DNA from 3 places in the Shewanella sp. 10N.286.51.B2 genome. Region 3 is predicted to be linked to each of the others. Evidence: riboswitches for the same ligand, from Rfam matches in the RefSeq annotation. Region 3 holds a riboswitch; each other region holds the start of a gene.
What was found. Region 3 has a riboswitch for cobalamin ahead of AB4140_RS18685 (TonB-dependent receptor domain-containing protein). Riboswitches for the same ligand answer to the same signal wherever they lie in the genome.
Positions count from the first base shown of each region.

Region 1 (6,267 bases), on a different contig from region 3:
TATCTCATCAAATAAAAGAATTAGAAACACGCATTAATTCATCTATTTTTATTCGAAAGAGCAAACCATTATCTTTTACTCAAGAAGGCACTCGACTACTTAATTTGGCGGAGGAAATTCTCCCTAAAGTGATGGTGACAGAATCAGATCTGAAAAAAGGCCTTGATGGAGAGGCGCAATCTTTAAAATTGGGCATTGAATGCCATAGCTGCTTTCGCTGGTTAATGCCGGTGACCGAGGCCTTTAAACAAATCGCACCAGATGGCCGTATTGATTTATCTAGCCGTCATTTATTTGATTCATTAAATGCCTTAGCGCTTGGTGAGTTGGATATTGTACTCACTTCAGATCCAGTACCAGGGCATGCACTTGCCTATCAACATTTGTTTGATTTTGAAGTGAAGTTAGTCGTTTCAAATGAGCATCCTCTAGCAAAACAGCCATTCATTAAACCTGAGCAGCTCGCCAAGCAAACACTGATCACTTACCCTGTTCCATTGCAGCGCCTTGATATTTATAAGCACTTTTTAGAACCTGCTGGTGTTGAGGTGGGTGAACAAAAGCAATGTGACTTAACAGCGATGCTGCTTCAACGTATTGCTTGTAATGATGGCGTAGCGGCGCTGCCAAGCTGGTCAATTAATGAAGGCCATGGACTTAACTTAAGTTCTGTAAAACTTGGCAGCGAAGGCTTAAAAAGGCCGTTATTTGCAGCCTACCGCCTTAATACATCCAATACCCATTTAATTCAAAAATGGCTAACCTTAGTGGCTGCTGAAGGGCTAAAGTTACAAAGATTAAGTCAAAAGCACCAATCGCTCTTAGAATGTGCATAAACAAGTTGTGAAAAATCCATAAAAAATGCCACGATTAAGGTGGCATTTTTTATGTCATGGGATTAAATCAACTCGCTATACTAGCTTCATTAATTAGATTCATTAATTGGGTTTATCAATACATTACGTTTGCTCAGCACAGCTCTAAGCACTAAGCCTGCAGAGTTTACATTGCTCGTTTGGTTAATATTATGGGCCACCATAAATTCATTGCGTAACTCATCATCTAACCCAAGAGCCTCAAATGCTTCTATAGATAAACTTTGCTGCTGGGTATCAATGAGCTTTTTTATCACCTGTAATGCTATGGGCTTTTCTGAGGCGGCATTTAAAAATGCAAACGCACTTAAGGTAATCACTTGACCAAATACACTAAATAGCGCCAAGGTTTGCAGTTCATCTGCATCAATATCTATAGCTTGTTTATTGTCTTCAAGCTCACGTAAATAATGCACTGCATCGGTAGCGATATTTTCAGTAAGCGCCCAATAGCCCTTAACTAATTTACAATATGGTTCAGGTAATTCATCTAAGCGTTCTTTTAGATAAAATGAGAAGCTATAGCGGTAAATATTGACTTGGCCTAAACGGATAAGCGCATCTTTTATACTGCGATTTTTTGTCGCGATTACGCCACCAGCTTGAGCGGTATTACTGCGCCAAAGTAAATGAGCGGCAAGCGCGGGATCGCTGGCAATGATATCGATAATAATGCGGATATCTGCTTCATTAATTAAGGCCTTTTTTAAAGGGATCAAAATACCACGGCGCCCAATGACTTGTTCTTCGTTGCCAATAATAGCTTTTACTTGAGTGAGTACCTGCTGCTCAAGGTAGGTCATAAAGCGATGCTTCCCTGTATAATTCTTCGTTCTCGATTAACGAATTTATCCATAGAAACCCTACAAAGGTCAAGTGATTAATGCTGATTAAGACAAAAAGCCGACAAGTGCTTTGTCGGCTTTAGTATCTTCAGTGTAATTAGCTAGATAACAAGTTATTATCGTCTAAAAATCAGACGCTTCGCTTATTATCTGTTAGTTCATTACAAAGGGATTTTAAAAACGATAACCTAAGCTTAAGCGAATTGAGCGACCATTACCCGAGTAATAACCGCTGCCGCCCCATTCCTCAGGAACATAATAGCCAGCACTGACATATTGCTTATCTAACAAGTTGTCAGCACGTAAACTGGCACTCCACTCATTACGGGTATAGTTAATGGCTAAGTTAGCTAATACATAACTGGATAACTTAGGGTCAACATTGGCATTATCACCTTCAATAAAGCGCTCGCCAGTATAAATACCTTCAGCAAAAACCTGCCACTGTTGGGCAATATCATAACTCACATACGCACGGGCATTATGCTCCGCAACCCAAGAAAGCGCCTTGCCTTCGTTCTCGCCTTCGGTAAATTCAGCATCAATGTAATCATATGATGCGCCCAGCAACCAATCTGCAGCGATTTGCACATCATAAGCGGCATTAACGCCAAAACGAGTTGAAGCATCAGCATTAACGTTAGCACCGCCGCCCTGTGGACCATCAGTGCGCCCTGCGTCATATACAATTTCATCTTCCAAATCTAAACGGTAAAGGTTTAATTTGAAGGTTTGTGTTGTAGTGGTCCAGTCCCAACCTGCTTCATATGAACGGCCGGTTTGTGGATCAAGACCAAGGGTGGTAATTGGGGTATAGGCTTGCTCATCCACTTTGGCAAAACGGAAATTATCATTGGCGCGAATATAAAAACGATGCGCAAGGCTTGGACGATAATTTAACCCTAACTCAAATACATGGGCATCATTATCAAGCTCAACACCATTTGCGTATGATAATTGATCTGTTAAGTCATCTGTCACTTCACTGTAACGCCCACCAACTACATAGGATAATGACTGCGTTAATGGCACTGAGGCTTGCACATAAGCACTGGTCACTTTCTGTTCATTATTACGTTGAATGTAAGCAGTATCAAAATCGGCCTCACCGATACTTAAATCAATCCCAGCAACAATGTCTAAATCGCCATTATCTAACTGATAATTTGCCGTGGCTTTGGGGGAAAAGCTCAATAAGCTACGCTCAATACGCCCTGCACTGCCCCAAAGGAAGTTGGTGGTTAACGTATCTGAATAAGTTAAATCAGCGACTAATGCCCACTCTTTAGTTAGTTGATATTCATAACCACTGCGCAGTGCGGTAGTCATTTCATGGACATAATCATCATCGGTAAAAGGTGCGGCCTGAGTTGGATCTTGCAGATACTGCTCCAGTGTTAGCGCACCAGGGGCCTGGCGATCATTATCGAAGTAGCTGGCTTCAACAAAGAAATTTTGTAAATCAGTTTGATATTGCAAACGGCCTAGAATTGAGCCGGTTTCACTGTCGTTATTATCGCGATAGTTATCACTTTGATTGTAACTGCCGGCCAAGTAATAATGCCAAGCGTCATTAATTTTGCCTGAAATATCCCCTTTAGCTTCATAAGTATCAAAGCTGCCAGCACTTAATTGCAGTCCGCCGCCGTCTTTATTAGGCGCTTTAGTGATGATGTTAATCACCCCGCCAACAGCTTGATCGCCATAAAGTACCCCAGCACTACCTGATAATATTTCCACCCGCTCAACTTGATTTAACGGCACTGCATTAATGCTAGGAGCCGCAATATCAATATTGTTTAAGCGGCGACCATCAATCAAAATTAAGGTATTGCTGGCGGCTTGAGACGCTGAAAAACCGCGCATGGCAAAAGTCGTACCTGAGTTGTTATCAGACACTTGAATACCCGCTTGAGAACGTAATAACTCCGTTAAGCTCACCGCACCACTAAGCTGAATATCAGCTTGGTCGATCACATTTACATTCGCTGCAATATTAAGAGGATTTGCATCTTGACGACCAATAACCACAATTTTTTCAACCTCTGCATTGGCAGAATTGTCTGTTGTGGTGTCAGCGTAAACAACTGAGGTTGTTGAAGCAGCTAGACCAAATACTAGGCTTAATGCTGATGCGATTTTTGTTAGATTTGTACCCATTTACCTTTAACTCCTGAAAGGAAAAATGGGGCATATTTGTCGCAGCGCATCGTACTCGTAAATTTATCTGTTAGCGATAAGCCATGATTATTTACAAGCAACGAGCTACATTTCGAGATCTGCCCACCGAAATCTCAAAATCATCTATAGGGCCGGTCTCCGGACTTAGGTTAAAGTAGCAAAGCTACTGACGAACATGAATTTTTAACGTTAAATAGCAGCTTAAATTTCACAGCTACAAGCTTTATCGCACTCAGTCCTCACCATTACCGTTGCGGGGGCAGTACTAGATTTTCACTAGTTTCCCGATTATCCCGTGTCATACACAGGCACCACTATAAATTGACGATAAATTATATAAATTTTTGATTGCTACGACTTAAAGCAGCCATATAACAAGCTGATATAGTATAACGTGCTTATGGGGATTTTTGATATAACGAAAATGAATCAATCATATTATTCAACTTATTGAAAAATAGTCTGAATAATATGATTACTCATTAATAGCTCGCTTACTGATAAGCGGATTGTTGATAAACCAATTATTGATAAAAAGAAAATTTCTAGAATCGTAACTGCTTAAAATTCGACATAAATTGACGATGATTGGTCGATTTTAATGGCGCTGAGTTTTTATTAAAAACATCGCCGCGCATAGACTTATGCATAAAGTACAAGTCTTCAACGCCTTTAATTACGGCGTAATAACCTATTTCACCTTGCTGTTTAACTGAGCCACCTTGCTGTAAAAAGTTAGCCATAACGGTACAGCCGATAATGCCGTGATACGCTTCTTGACCACCCATCTGGGTTTTTCCAAGTTGCTCATAAACCACCTCACCTTGGCAGCTGTCTTGGTAGGTGCTAGCAAAATTATTTAAAAATCGCTCAGGCTCGATATTTTCTGCCAAGCCCTCAAAGCCTTGAATACAGAATAAATCAGACCAATTATTTAAACTTTCCCCAGCAGGAACAAACTCAGCTTTATACATATTCCCTTTGCTAGAATTAAATGCCATATTCCAGCCAATAGGCAGCTCAAAAGACACACTTTTGGAAAATATTGATAACTCTCTTTTTGCAGCGTTAGTTGCATCTGCTGATTGATTGGTGGTGCTATTGAGGTAAGACTGTGACTCTTTGGCCATTACTTTATTTCCAGGGCCTAATAACAACAGCCCTGAAAATATTATTGTCGTAAAGCAAGCTTTCATACCTAATTCGTCCTTGGTATTGGTGCTGAAAGGTGAAGTTTGGTTTATTCAAAAATAAATACGGCAAACCTTGTCACCAAGTTGTTGCATTACTGTAATGTTTTAACGCTTAATCTTCAACAACATCTGCGCTATCGGCAGCATCTATTTGCTTAGCATCATCTGATAATGCATCTGCTTCATCGGTTAATGCTTCTGCAGCAATTGCATCTGCAATTGATTTAGCCTTAAGTTGTTTTTCTGTTTTACGTTTATTGCGTTCAGCTTGCGTGGTTAAAAAAGCGGGAAGCTCTTGCTTACCCCAAGCTTCAGCCTCGGCTTCTGATGCAAATCCGTCATGACTTTTAGACACAATAGTCTTAGTTGCAGTCATACGACGAGTGATTTCAGTTTTCCAAGTTGTACCAACTTGTTTTACTCTAAAATCATATTTTTTTGCTTTAGTCATTTTGGGCTTTTTCCTACAAATTTATCGCCACGCATCGCGCGTGATAATGGTTATTGAGTAATAAGATGACATCACCTGATTACTTTACTAATTGATTTGATCCAACGATCATCATTTCACATTTTAGGCAATCGAAAACCAGCTTTAAGCGGTCTTTGCCAATATCGAGCACCATTGGGTCAGCTTTAATGCCTTCAACTTCTTTAGGGCATAAATTAAAGCTGTAACGTAAGCAATGCTTAGTCACCATTAATGGTGCATCGGTTAATAGTTTGTTTTTCTCGTAAGTGTCTTCAATTTGAACCACACCGTGTTGCTCATAAAATTCACGAGACTTATCGTTTGCAACATTAGATAAAAAACTTAAATACTTTTGCGGGAAACGCGCTGACTTATCATGCTCAGCTCGCTGTGGTCGCTGGTAGCCTTTTACTCTGGCGTCATCAAAGGCGGCAATGGCATCTCGCCTTAAACCATTAATCACTGACGCTGGTAAAAACCAACGATTAGCACATTCAATCGTTAACTGCTGTAACTGATAGTCACTGTTACCCAGTTTGCCGAGCTGCGTTCGCAGGCTTGCATCTGCTTTAGCGTAATCTTTCGCCGGCTCTTTTGCCCACTCAAGCTCTACTGTAACGCTATGGGCATGCTTGTCACTGATGGTCAGTGAAATGCCTTGCGGCGTATCAGCCAATACCATATCAACCGCAATGTTACGG
Region 1 is NZ_JBFRKH010000009.1:15,592-21,858, reverse strand. Features, by position in the region: gene AB4140_RS01860 (LysR family transcriptional regulator) at 1-836, shown strand, start outside; gene AB4140_RS01855 (HDOD domain-containing protein) at 926-1,678, opposite strand; gene AB4140_RS01850 (TonB-dependent receptor) at 1,895-3,880, opposite strand; cobalamin riboswitch at 4,013-4,232, opposite strand; gene AB4140_RS01845 (hypothetical protein) at 4,447-5,097, opposite strand; gene AB4140_RS01840 (DUF3622 domain-containing protein) at 5,207-5,545, opposite strand; gene AB4140_RS01835 (U32 family peptidase) at 5,625-6,267, opposite strand, start outside.
Region 1: linked by a shared signal. The riboswitch ahead of AB4140_RS01850 (TonB-dependent receptor) and the one ahead of AB4140_RS18685 (TonB-dependent receptor domain-containing protein) in region 3 are both predicted to bind cobalamin.

Region 2 (6,267 bases), on a different contig from region 3:
TGAAGAAACTTAACGCAATAAGCAATAAATTCAGTTGTTTTTTTAGTGTACTTCCACTTTTAGGCGCTTGATAATCAGTTTCATCAGACTGATTTTTTGCCCCCTCAGATGACGACTGTTGCTCCATGACGTTTCCTTTAATTGCCTATCACAGCTAATTGGCTATCACAGCGTTAATATTTACTGCGTTATTTACTTCTCGATTTACTTCTCGATTCGCAGCGCAATTACACCACTGACTTTACGCCGGCATTTTCAAAACTAGCCATATCATTGTAGAAGTTCACCGCCGCTTCAATGATTGGCAGTGATAGCGCAGCGCCTGTACCTTCACCTAGTCTAAACCCTAATTGCAATAATGGTTTAGCATCCATTGCGGCTAGCATTTTAATATGGCCTTGCTCATCTGATTGGTGAGCAAAAATTAAGTAATCTTTTACATCAGGGTGTAATTTAACTGCGGCTAATGCCGCTGCGGTTGCAATAAAGCCATCAATAACCACCAGCATCTTTTTCTCAGCGGCCGCTAAAATAGCGCCTGTCATTTGCACAATTTCAAAGCCGCCAACACAGGCAAGTACATTAACCGGATCGGTAAATTTACTTCTATGCAGGTTAAGCGCTACCCCCAATAACTCGGTTTTAAGAGCAAAGGCTCTATCATCAATCCCCGTACCTCGGCCGACACACTCTTTAATATCTAAGCCTAATAATGCGGCCATAATCGCCGCAGCTGACGAGGTATTGCCAATGCCCATTTCACCAAGCGCAATCAGGTTACAACCTGAATCATAGTGACGTTGCACCACTTCACTTGCATAGCTAAAGCCATCTTTAACCGCTAATAAACTCATAGCCGCTTTTTGATGAATGGCTTGAGTGCCATTGCCTAAACGATGCTGAGTAATACGAGGGTCATCAACTGGCTGCAACATGCCGCAATCAATCACTTCAAGGTTTAAACCCATTTGACGGCAAAAGACATTAATCGCAGCGCCGCCATTAGCAAAGTTAGCCACCATTTGTTGAGTAACTTCACTGGGGGCAATCGATACCCCATGAGCAGCAATACCATGATCACCAGCAAACACCAACATAGCGGGCTTATTAATACTCAGCTTATGCCTAATATTGTACTTTGGTTTCATATTAGCTTGTGGCGTTAGTTGCACTTGCGCAATCTGCATTGCTAGCGTTTCGAGTAACCCTAGCGCCCCTAGCGGCTTAGTTTTCTGATTAATTTTATGCTGTATTTGATCATCAAATTTATGACTAACTGGATCTACCGCAAACATCCCTTACTCTCCAAAACTGCAATCTCATCGACGATGACGTAATACAAAAAGAAAAAATACACTACCAATTGCGGCAGTGATAATACCTACCGGCAACTCTTGGTTGCCTAATAAACAACGGGCTAATACATCAATCCATACCATAAATATGCCGCCGACTAATGCCGTCATCATAATAGGTTGTTGCCCAGGATAGAGCAGCCGCACGGTATGAGGGATCATCAAGCCAACAAAGCCAATGCCGCCGCAACTTGCCACCAGCGTGGCGGTGATTAATGAACACAAAATAAGCATAGCTAAGCGAATTTTGGCGACGTTAACCCCTAAGGAGTGCGCCGTTTCATCCCCCGCTTGAATGGCTAATACCTGACGCTTAAAAGCTAAAATAATTAATATGCTGCAAACTACCACCACAGATGGGATAATCAGGCCTGCCCAGCTAGCTTTAGCAAAGCTGCCCAAACTCCAAAATAATACTGAAGCCGCCGCTTGAGGGCTTGAAAAATACAGTACCAAACTGGTTAGCGCGCCGAACATGAAAGAGGTGGCCACCCCAGACAATAGCATCCGCTCAACTTGGCTAGCACGACCAAAACCAGATAAACCTAATACCAACAGCACAGATAAACTCGAACCAATAAAAGCGCCAATTGGTAAACTAATGGATGACCAAGACCACCAGGCATCATTACTGAATAAGCCTGAACGTAAAATGGCATTGGCAAGATGACCAGAAGACTCTGCTAACCATTGCAGCACTAAGCCTTGGCTGCCAAAAAAGCTCAGCACTAATACCGCCCCAAATGACGCCCCAGAGCTAATACCAAATAAATAGGGATCCGCCAACGGGTTACGTGTCACCGTTTGCAATACACTGCCCGCAAGCGCCAAACCTGCGCCTGCCACAAAGGCTAAAATAATTCTTGGAAAACGCAGCTCAAACACAATCCGCTGCGTTAGTGAATCTGTTTCACCTGTACCTAATGCCAAATTAGCAAACAAGCTAACGACTTGTTCAAAACTGATATTAGCAGCGCCGAAACTTGCCGCGGCGATTGGAGTAACGAAGGTCACTATGGCAGTAACAAACAGCAGTAGCTTATGCTTAAAACTTAAACTCATCTGCTTTGCTAGCTTCACTGATTGTGTGGCATCAATGGCTGTCATTTATCGCCCTGCCCGTGGTTTGATTGGCCATGTTTTTGTTCAGAGCTTGGATATGCGTTTTGCTGCGAGCTTTGACAAGTGTTTTGATTAGCATTGTCATAATGACTTTGATAACCATAAAAGTAGGTAATTAACGGTTTACCGTGCTGTGGGTGACTTGATATTTGGCAGCAAACATCAAACACGTTCCCCAAAATGGTTTCTGTTAATACTTCATCAGGTAAACCTTGAGCGATGCACTTTCCTTGATCAAGTAACAGCAATCTATCGCACATTGCGCTGGCTAAATTAAGATCGTGAATAGAGGCAATCACGCTAATGCCAAGTTGCCTAACCAACTCAAGAATTTGGATTTGATAGCGAATATCTAAATGATTAGTCGGCTCATCAAGGATCAATAACTGCGGCTTTTGCACGATAGCCCGTGCAATTAATGCCCGCTGTTTTTCACCGCCAGATAACTGCTCATATTGCTGCAAGGCTTTGTGCTCAAGACCCACTTTAGCCAGCGCCTTGGCAATATCATCTGCATCTGCTTGGGTATTGGTTTCAAAAAGGCCTTTATGGGGCGTTAAGCCCATAGAAACCAGTTGATGGGTGGTCATATCAAAATAATGGGGTGACTCTTGCTGCACAACGGCAACCTTAGTGGCCAATTGTTTATGAGAAAAACCATTAATATTGTCGCCAAATAAGCTGATTTTGCCAGCATCAGGGGTGATATAGCGATACAAGCAGCGCAGTAAGCTGGATTTACCCGCACCATTAGGGCCAATAAGCCCTAGCATTTCACCACGTTGCAAGGCAAAACTGACTTGAGAAAGGATCTCATTGTCTGCAACTGACCAGCTTAGCTGATCAACTGTTAATGCCGCAGTAGTCAAGATACTACCCCTGCGGTTATCCAAGAGGCATGTTTAGCCACAACTGGGGTTTTAATACTGATCACGATACAAACTCCGCCTGAGTTACCCGCTCAAGTTGTTGTTAGGTGCTGCTAATTCAGCAAGAAAAACTAAGCTAGGTATCTGACTTAATGGCATTCATTAATCACTTATCTTACAAGTGATGAGATGCTATTTTACAGTTGCGGGTACAGTTCGAGCTAAACAGCATTTAGGCTAGTTCTCGATTCCCTACTCATTTAGCGAACCGCTTGATACTGGTGTTGCTTAAAGCATTTCACACAAGCACTCAACTGCAGCTAAATTGACTTAATTTGAAATTTTATTGCACTTAATAAATGCGGCTTATATTGTACGGTATATCTGCCTAAGTGAAGTTAGTTTTTTCTGCTAATTTTAGGCTAAAACTAATTATTCCAGTTTAAACGATAGACGGGTTTAGTCGATTTATCATCAGCTTCAGGCCAAAACACATCAATGGTTACCGTCGCGGCATAATCTATATTCAGTTGTCCATATAGCCCTTTACAGCGCTCAAGCCCTAACACCAAAGCGATAATATGACGGATAACTCCACCGTGAGTCACTACCAGAGCAGTGGCTGATGCTGTTGCCTTAGCACTATTAGCCTCAGCAGTATGAGCTTCAGCCAAGTTGTAAGCTTGCAAGGTTATTTGCGCAAAAGCCTGCGCCACCCTTTGTTCAAATTCAGCCATGGGCTCAGCTTGGGGCGCGCCATGCTCCCAAGGGTTATCCCAATAGGCATCTAACGCTTTAGCGCTATGCTGATAAAGCTCTGCAAAGCTTTTTCCGTCCCACAAGCCAAAATCAATTTCCTGTAATTGAGACATTATCTCAACCTGTAAAGCTAAATCAGCACTCACTTGGTTTAACTGCTGCGCTAATTCAGCGGCAAACGCATGGCAGCGCACCAAAGGCGAACTGTATAGCTGCAGTGATGGCAAACAACCTAATAGCCCTAGCTTAGCCGCACTCTGGTGCATGTTCGTTAGCCCCAAATCAGTTAGCGCCACATCGGTTTTACCCCGCAAAATACTGTCGCCCTCACATTGGCCATGGCGTAACAATATTATCTTAGCTTGCTTCATCTAAGGAGACTCCATCGGCCGTTTCAATTGGCTTATGTTTTTAGTGTGAGCAATGGGCTTGCTCTTACAATCTATTTAAACGTATTATGGACGTCTATACGTTTAAATGTCCAAACAAAATATTTTAAGATGAATTTTATTACAGGGGATTTCGCATTATTCTGCCCTATAAAAGCATAAATAAAGGTATGCTTATTTCATCTAAAACCGTTAACACAATCCACTAACTACTTAAGTTAGCGTGTTATTTAACGCTCGATTAAGTGATTAGCATAAAAGCAATTAAGGTAATACGTTATGGCGAAGTCGACTTCCTACAGTCAGGTACTTGAACAACTTACAAATACGCTAAAACAGCGCATAGTTATCCTCGATGGTGCCATGGGCACAATGATTCAAGACTACAAATTGGAAGAACAAGACTACCGTGGTGAGCGTTTTAAAGACTGGCACTGTGACGTAAAAGGCAACAACGACATGTTGGTGCTAAGCCAACGCCAAATCATTAAAGATATCCACACTAAATACCTGTTAGCGGGTGCTGACATTATTGAAACCAATACCTTTAATGCCACCACGATTGCTATGGCCGATTACGACATGCAGTCGTTGTCAGCAGAAATTAACCTTGAAGGGGCTAAAGTTGCCCGTGAAGCCGCTGATGACATTACTGCGCAAACGGGTGTTAAACGCTATGTTGCAGGAGTGCTTGGGCCAACCAACCGCACTTGCTCTATCAGCCCAGATGTGAACGACCCCAGTTTTCGTAATATCAGCTTTGATGAGTTAGTCGAAGCCTATGTTGAATCAACCCGTGCATTAATTGATGGCGGCGCAGATATCATCATGGTCGAAACCATCTTTGATACCCTCAACGCCAAAGCCGCATTATTTGCCATCGAATTAGTGTTTGATCAAATTGGTGATCGTCTACCTGTGATGATTTCAGGCACCATTACTGATGCTTCAGGTCGTACCCTAACTGGGCAAACCACCGAAGGCTTTTACAACTCACTGCGCCATATCAAACCATTATCCATTGGCCTTAACTGCGCCCTTGGCCCAAAAGAGTTGCGTCCCTACGTTGAAGAGTTATCACGGATTGCAGAATGTTATGTTTCTGCCCACCCTAACGCTGGCTTACCTAATGAGTTTGGTGGTTACGATGAAACCCCAGAAGAAATGGCCGAAGTGATCAGTGATTGGGCACGGGAAGGCATGCTCAATATTGTGGGTGGCTGTTGTGGTAGTACACCAGCGCACATTAGTGTTATTCGCGATGCCGTTATCAGCCATGAGCCACGTGTCATACCTGATATTCCCGTTGCCTGTCGCTTATCAGGGCTTGAGCCATTAACCATTGATGGCAACTCATTATTTGTTAACGTCGGCGAGCGTGCCAACGTTACAGGTTCAGCCAAGTTCCTGCGGTTAATCAAAGAAGAAAAGTTTGAAGAGGCCCTAGATGTCGTGCGTGAGCAAGTTGAAAACGGCGCACAAATCATCGATGTCAACATGGATGAAGGTATGCTTGATGGCGTCGAGTCGATGAAAAAGTTCTTGAACTTAATCGCCTCAGAGCCTGATATTTCCCGCGTGCCTATTATGATTGACTCATCAAAATGGGACGTCATTGAAGCAGGCCTTAAGTGCGTGCAGGGTAAGTCGATTGTTAACTCCATTTCGATGAAAGAAGGTGAACAAGCCTTTATTCAGCAAGCCACCTTAGTGAAACGCTATGGCGCAGCCGCCATTGTGATGGCATTTGATGAAGATGGCCAAGCCGATACC
Region 2 is NZ_JBFRKH010000009.1:53,938-60,204, reverse strand. Features, by position in the region: gene AB4140_RS02030 (adenosylcobinamide-GDP ribazoletransferase) at 1-127, opposite strand, end outside; gene cobT (nicotinate-nucleotide--dimethylbenzimidazole phosphoribosyltransferase) at 228-1,295, opposite strand; gene AB4140_RS02020 (FecCD family ABC transporter permease) at 1,320-2,462, opposite strand; gene AB4140_RS02015 (ABC transporter ATP-binding protein) at 2,459-3,346, opposite strand; cobalamin riboswitch at 3,464-3,636, opposite strand; gene AB4140_RS02010 (histidine phosphatase family protein) at 3,775-4,476, opposite strand; gene metH (methionine synthase) at 4,774-6,267, shown strand, end outside.
Region 2: linked by a shared signal. The riboswitch ahead of AB4140_RS02015 (ABC transporter ATP-binding protein) and the one ahead of AB4140_RS18685 (TonB-dependent receptor domain-containing protein) in region 3 are both predicted to bind cobalamin.

Region 3 (6,267 bases):
TCCACCAATAATTAACTGCTTCATCTAGTACGACCTTTTTGGCGTTTAATAAGAAGAAAAATAAAGAAAGCACTCCCCATCATGGCGGTCATAACGCCAACAGGGAGCTCTTGGCTAGGTAAAATTACCCGCGAAAGAATATCGACAGAGACCATTAAAATGGCGCCCATCATGGCGGTAATAATGAGGCTAGCTGGGTGAGCTGCACCGACTAACATTCTTGAAATGTGAGGCACCATCAAGCCAACAAAGCCTATTCCTCCACAAGTTGCCACCAAAGATGAGGTAATTAATGCGGTTAGCATTAGCATGCCTAACCGTAATGGCAGTACTGCCACCCCTTGGGTGTGGGCGCTTTCATTGCCTGCCATTAATGCATGCAAAGGTCGCTGAAATTGGAAAACAATAATGCTACCAAGCACTACAATGATGCTGGGGTACAATAAGGTGGACCAAGTAGCATTAGCAAAGCTGCCTAAAGACCAAAACAAAACAGCTTGTATGGCTTGTTGATCGCTAAAATAAAGAATGAGGTTGGCGATAGATGAGAGCAAAAATGAGATTGCAACCCCAGACAATACAAGGGTTTCAACTTGCCCATCACGGGACATGACCATGACGACTGCTACTGCAATTAATGAACCTAAAAAGGCGCAAACAGGCAATGGTAGAAACATTATTCCGCCAGTTAACGCCAAAATAGCGCCTAATGCTGCCCCTGAACTAATACCAAACAGGTATGGGTCGGCAAGTGGATTACGAGTGACACATTGTAATACCGAGCCTGATATGGCTAGTCCTGCGCCGCAGAGCATCGCCATAATTGCCCTTGGCATACGTAACTCAATAATAATACGGTCAGAAATAGCTAAAGAACCTGTTGCAGCCTCTGATATGTCAGCGGCCCGAAGAATCGCGCCTATAACATCATTAAACTCAATATTTGCGGTACCAATAACAATGGCAAATACTGGACTAATGAGCACTAACGGAGTAAGAATAAATAGCAATTTTTTTGCATTAAACAGCCGCATATAAAGCCTCAGAATAATGGTATGTGATCCGAGGGTTCTCATTAGTTGGATGACGATCAATATGGGCATTTACGCCATAGATATGGCGAATATTATCTTCAGACATCACTGCTGAAGGCGGGCCATTTTTGACTAAACGACCTTCTTTGAGAAATAGCATTTGATCGCAAAAGGCGCTGGCTAAATTAAGGTCATGAATTGTGGCGATAACAGTAATATTTAACGATTTAATTAATGTGAGTACTTCGAGTTGGTAACGGATATCAAGGTGATTGGTAGGCTCATCAAGCAATAAAATTTCTGGCTTTTGTAATAGGGCTCTGCCAATCAGTAAGCGTTGTTTTTCTCCACCAGATAAGTGCTCGAAAATATGCTCGCCTTTATCTGACAAGTTAACTTGCTCAAGCACTTCATCAATGATCCGTTGCTCTTTTTTATAGTCAATAGCTTGCCACCATTTATGCTGGCTAACTAAGCCCGTTGCCAGTAATTGGCGGCAGGTGACAGAAAACCCTGATGGAGGGTGTTGCAGCACGACAGCAACTTTTGCTGAAAATTGACGACGAGAGATGTCATTAATATTGACCCCGTCAAGATAGATTTCGCCAGTTGATGGCTTTAGGTATTTATAAATACAGCGCAGTAATGTGGATTTACCAACACCATTAGGGCCTAAAATACCAATAGTCTCTCCTTTATTTACCTTGAAGTTCAGTTGTTGCAATACATTTTTATCAGCGCAACTCCAACTTAAGTTATTAACTGATAGGTGTTCTATTGTGTGGTTATTTACTGTCATTAGTATTCCACTTAGGCGTCAATAGCGCTGACGCCTAAGTCTTAGTTAGGACATAATTAGAAAGCTTGGTAACTCAAGCTCACAAAATATTCCATCCCTGGATTGTTGTAGTTGCTGACGGTCATATAGTCATCATCAAGTATGTTGTTGGTTTTCACACGTAGTTGCCATTTGTCGTTAAACCAATATCCCATGCTGACATCGACCCTATGGTAAGCATCAAGGTGTTGGCCGTAACCTGAATAGCGTTTGCCTTGATAGTGATAGCTTACGAGTAGGTCAAAGTGTTCCCATTGATAGCCCACACTATAATCAAACTCGTGCTCACTACGGCCAACAAGTTCTTCATCATTTTTAGTGTCTTTGGCATCTAAATAGGTGTACGAAATCCGGTGGTCTAATTGCCACAGCTTGGTATTTAACGATAACTCTAAGCCTTTTATCTTGGCTTCATTGATGTTGGCAGGTTTCCATATGTAACCATCTTCATCAATCGGTGCCCAAGCAATGAGGTTATTAATATCGTTTTGGAATAAACTGATATAACCTTGAATAGCAGAGCCCCTATAATTAAGGGTTAATTCATAGCTTTCAGAGGTTTCGGAGGATAAATCTGGGTTTCCTGTTCCAGGCCAGTATAAGTCATTAAAAGTAGGTGCTTTAAAGCCTGTGCCTGTGCTTGCCGTTAAGCGCCATTGATCAGAAAAGTTATAGGCTGCACTTAAATTATAAGAAGTTTCATTGTCGATATTTTCAACGTCATCATATCGAACAGCCCCTTCAAATAGAACGTTATGCCATTGGTATTGAGCCAGCGCATAAATTCCCCAAACTTCTCGTTCATTGACAGCATAATCCCCATTTACGGACTCGTTATACCAATCCACTCCGCCGATAACCGTCAGTTCATTAGATGCTTTAAATTGGTTTGTCCAATTTATTTGATCGCGAGTTGTTTCGTATTTTTGTCTCGCGACATCCGGGTTATCACCGCGAAAATTGACATTTGAATCTTGAGATTGACCAATATTTAATTTACTCGTGAGTTGCTCGCCCTGATATTGGGTGCCAACATTCCACAAATAATTGTCAAAATCAGCTTGGTCAGTGCCGCCACTGGCGTAAATATCATCGTGTTCGCTATTACCAGTGTCATATTGTAGACTCCAGCTAATATCCCATTGGTCAGAGATATTTTGCAAACCCGCTACAGTTAATCCTATGCGGTCATAGCCATCATCATCAGCTTCTTCTGGAGCGCCATTATGGATATTATATCCATCTGAACGTTCACTGTTTACTGTGATAGTACTTTGACCATCACCATGTGCCACTCCCGCACCTACAGTGCCTCGTAGATAGTTATTACTACCTAACTCGGTACTGGCAAACCATTCACCACCATTAAGTTGGCGAGTAAATATTTGTATTACGCCGCCAATAGCATCACTGCCCCAAATAGAAGCTCTAGGGCCTTTTATGACTTCTATCCGCTCAATATTTTGTGGAGAAAGGGAGCCAAAATTGACAGCGTTTAGGGGGGCAGATCCAACCCTTAAACCATCAATAAGCACCAATGAATGCCCAGAGCTGGTGCCTCGTATACTCACTGAAGCCGTTTGTCCAGCCCCACCATTTCGAGTCACACTTAAACCTGGTAATGCTTCTAGAACATCAACTACTGATTTGGGATTAAGCACATCAATTTCTTCACGTTCAATGGTATTAATTACCGTAAGTTGTGAGTCTGGTGTGCTCTCAAAACGTGTTCCAGTGACCACGATTGTTTCATGCACTGGGACTGCAGGTGCTGCAGCATTTACACTGTAAGTTTGAAAAATAGCTAATGTGATAGCTGATAAACGCAGTTTAAAACTCATTGTTGTTGCCTTGTTATGCTGAGTTTAAAATAGCGGGAGATGCGCTGCTTGTTAATAATTGAGTAACTAGTAGCGAATAGAAAAAATCCAATCTTTCTATGTCTCAAGAAACCCGCTTGAGTACATCGAACAATTAGGTCGGTCTCCTGGCTCACAGCATCTAGAAATACACCTTCCCGATATAAAGTCAGTGGTAAAAAGTATTTCGCTCTGTTTACAGTTGCAGGTACAGCTGTGGGGTCTCACCACATTCCCAAAAATAACACCCTAATTGTATTGATAGTGATAAAGCTTGTTCGCACAACTCATTGTTGTGAACTGTTACTTTACCCATCGATGATGTGGTGGAATATAATCAATTATTGGTAGTTGGAATGTGAAAATGGTCACAGGTTTATTTATATGGACTAAAGTGTGTGACTTTTAACAGTACTTTTGTGGTGAGACTTTATGGGGCGGTTTTTCTTGCTTTAAATATGAGCTATTTTTACTTGTAATAAGACTTAGGTTGAAAATTAATTTTATAATATGTTTAAATTACTGTTAAAAGTAACATATTAAAAATTAATAAGCATTGCTATTATTTGTTGTGAGAGTTGTTTTACGCATATCGTAATAGAGATGTTTAAAACAATATTCACAACATTTGAATGTAACCATAATTGTTTGGTTTATTCTTATTTTGATATCGTTTTTTCTGCAAGTTAAATGTTATTTGAAGTCAGATTTTTATATTGTGGCTTTTTTGATATTTTTTAATATATACTTCCACCCAAAGTATATGGTAAAACTGAGTAATAACTTCATCACTCTTACTTGGTAACCCTGCATTATGAGGTTAGAGGCATCTAACCTCATTTTTTTTGAGGCTAAATTTTCATCACGGAACCTATGTGTAATTTTATAAATTATAGGTTGTTTACGCTTAAGTGTGATTGCTAGAATGCAAATGTTAGCAGTGAGACTTTTAAACTAGATAGGAAAGTTAGCTGCTGAGAAACGTGTTTTTATTTTTTAAATAAAGACTCTCTATGAATTAATCAGCAACTGGCTGAAATAAAAATATTAAGTTTTATCACTTTTAAACTAAAGGGTTTTCCATCACCTTAATATTTTTTACTTTAACATGTTAAGTGCACTAATCCTGTCTGGTTTTGATTTGTAATCACTAGTTTCAATAAGTATTAATATACTAATATGTCCAAATAACAAAGCAAATATAAGTTAATAACTCTATTACTTGCTGCGTTGCGCCAAGGGTGTCACCTGTATATCCATTTATTTGTTTTTTCATTAACTTGAGTAATAAAACAAAAGCTATCAACCAAGTTGCTAGTAATAATAAAGTTAAGCTGCTTGGCAGTAAAAGCAATCCAGGGAAACCACATGCAGTTAGTATCAATAATGTGTTGTAGTTGATAGTATTTGATTTTTGTGGTGTTTTGTTTTCCCCTATACGTGCATATTCAAGAAAGAATGGCACCATGCCAGAGATAGCTCTGCTAGCACCATGTGCAGTTATTAATGCGAGCATGACTTGCTGCATACTGAGTAGCTGCAGGCTACTCAGTTTTATTGCAAAGGTTGATATTAATGCAAGTACCCCATAGGTGCCAATCTGGCTATCTTTCATTATTGCTAACTTTCTGCTTTTATCCCAACCTCCACCAAAGCCATCAGCGAGATCGGCCAAGCCATCTTCATGAAAGGCACCGGTTGCAAGGATGAGTATTACCAAAGTCACAACGCACGCAAGGGAATGAGGAACTACTAAGCTAAGTGCAAAGTATACAGCTGCGCCAAAAAAACCTATAAAAAGACCAACCAATGAAAACCAACGACTAGCAGCCGCCACCGTCTTTTCATGAAACATCATGTGATTTGTAAAAGGAAAGCGTGTTAGAAAACTAATGGCTGCAAGAACTTCATTAAATATATTGTTTTTTTTTATGTCTAAGTTACTCATAACTTGTTTTTTCTCTTTAATCTTGTGGGGTTAGTGATAGAGTATTTTAAGATTACTATTTATGGTTTGCATAATGTTACTGAGAACTTGTTAGGGCAAAAGTGGGGGAGAGTAACCACTTTTTCAATATCATTAAATTTTTTTGATTGAATGGATATTTAATATAGTGATTAACTCAAATTAGGTATGAGTAATAGATCACAAGTTTCTTTTTAAGGAAGAAAGACTGTGCTTTTTCACAGCTTTCAACTGCAATGTAATTGAGGTGAACTAATATTGAATACTGTCAACAACATAAAATTTCAATTGGAACTTTTTAACAGCGTCCATTGCTTCCAGCGTAGCAGGTTGAGCTAAGTTCTCCACAGCAGGCACGGCTGAACACATCATTTTATATATAATAGGAAGCCTTGCGTTCAAATCCCTATCTCTCCGCCATATTAAATACGAGAAAAGCCGTTGATTATCAACGGCTTTTTTTGTTTCTGGCATTTGAGGGGCTTTCTGAGAGGATTGACTCAGACAATGTACCTGCCTTTCACATTAGCAGAGCTCCTAATAACGTGTACTTCACACGTATCTGTTTAG
Region 3 is NZ_JBFRKH010000078.1:14,351-20,617, forward strand. Features, by position in the region: gene cobU (bifunctional adenosylcobinamide kinase/adenosylcobinamide-phosphate guanylyltransferase) at 1-24, opposite strand, end outside; gene AB4140_RS18675 (iron ABC transporter permease) at 21-1,034, opposite strand; gene AB4140_RS18680 (ABC transporter ATP-binding protein) at 1,021-1,833, opposite strand; gene AB4140_RS18685 (TonB-dependent receptor domain-containing protein) at 1,890-3,713, opposite strand; cobalamin riboswitch at 3,832-3,998, opposite strand; gene cobS (adenosylcobinamide-GDP ribazoletransferase) at 4,906-5,679, opposite strand; gene AB4140_RS18695 (hypothetical protein) at 5,950-6,171, opposite strand; partial or broken gene AB4140_RS18700 (hypothetical protein) at 6,243-6,267, shown strand, end outside.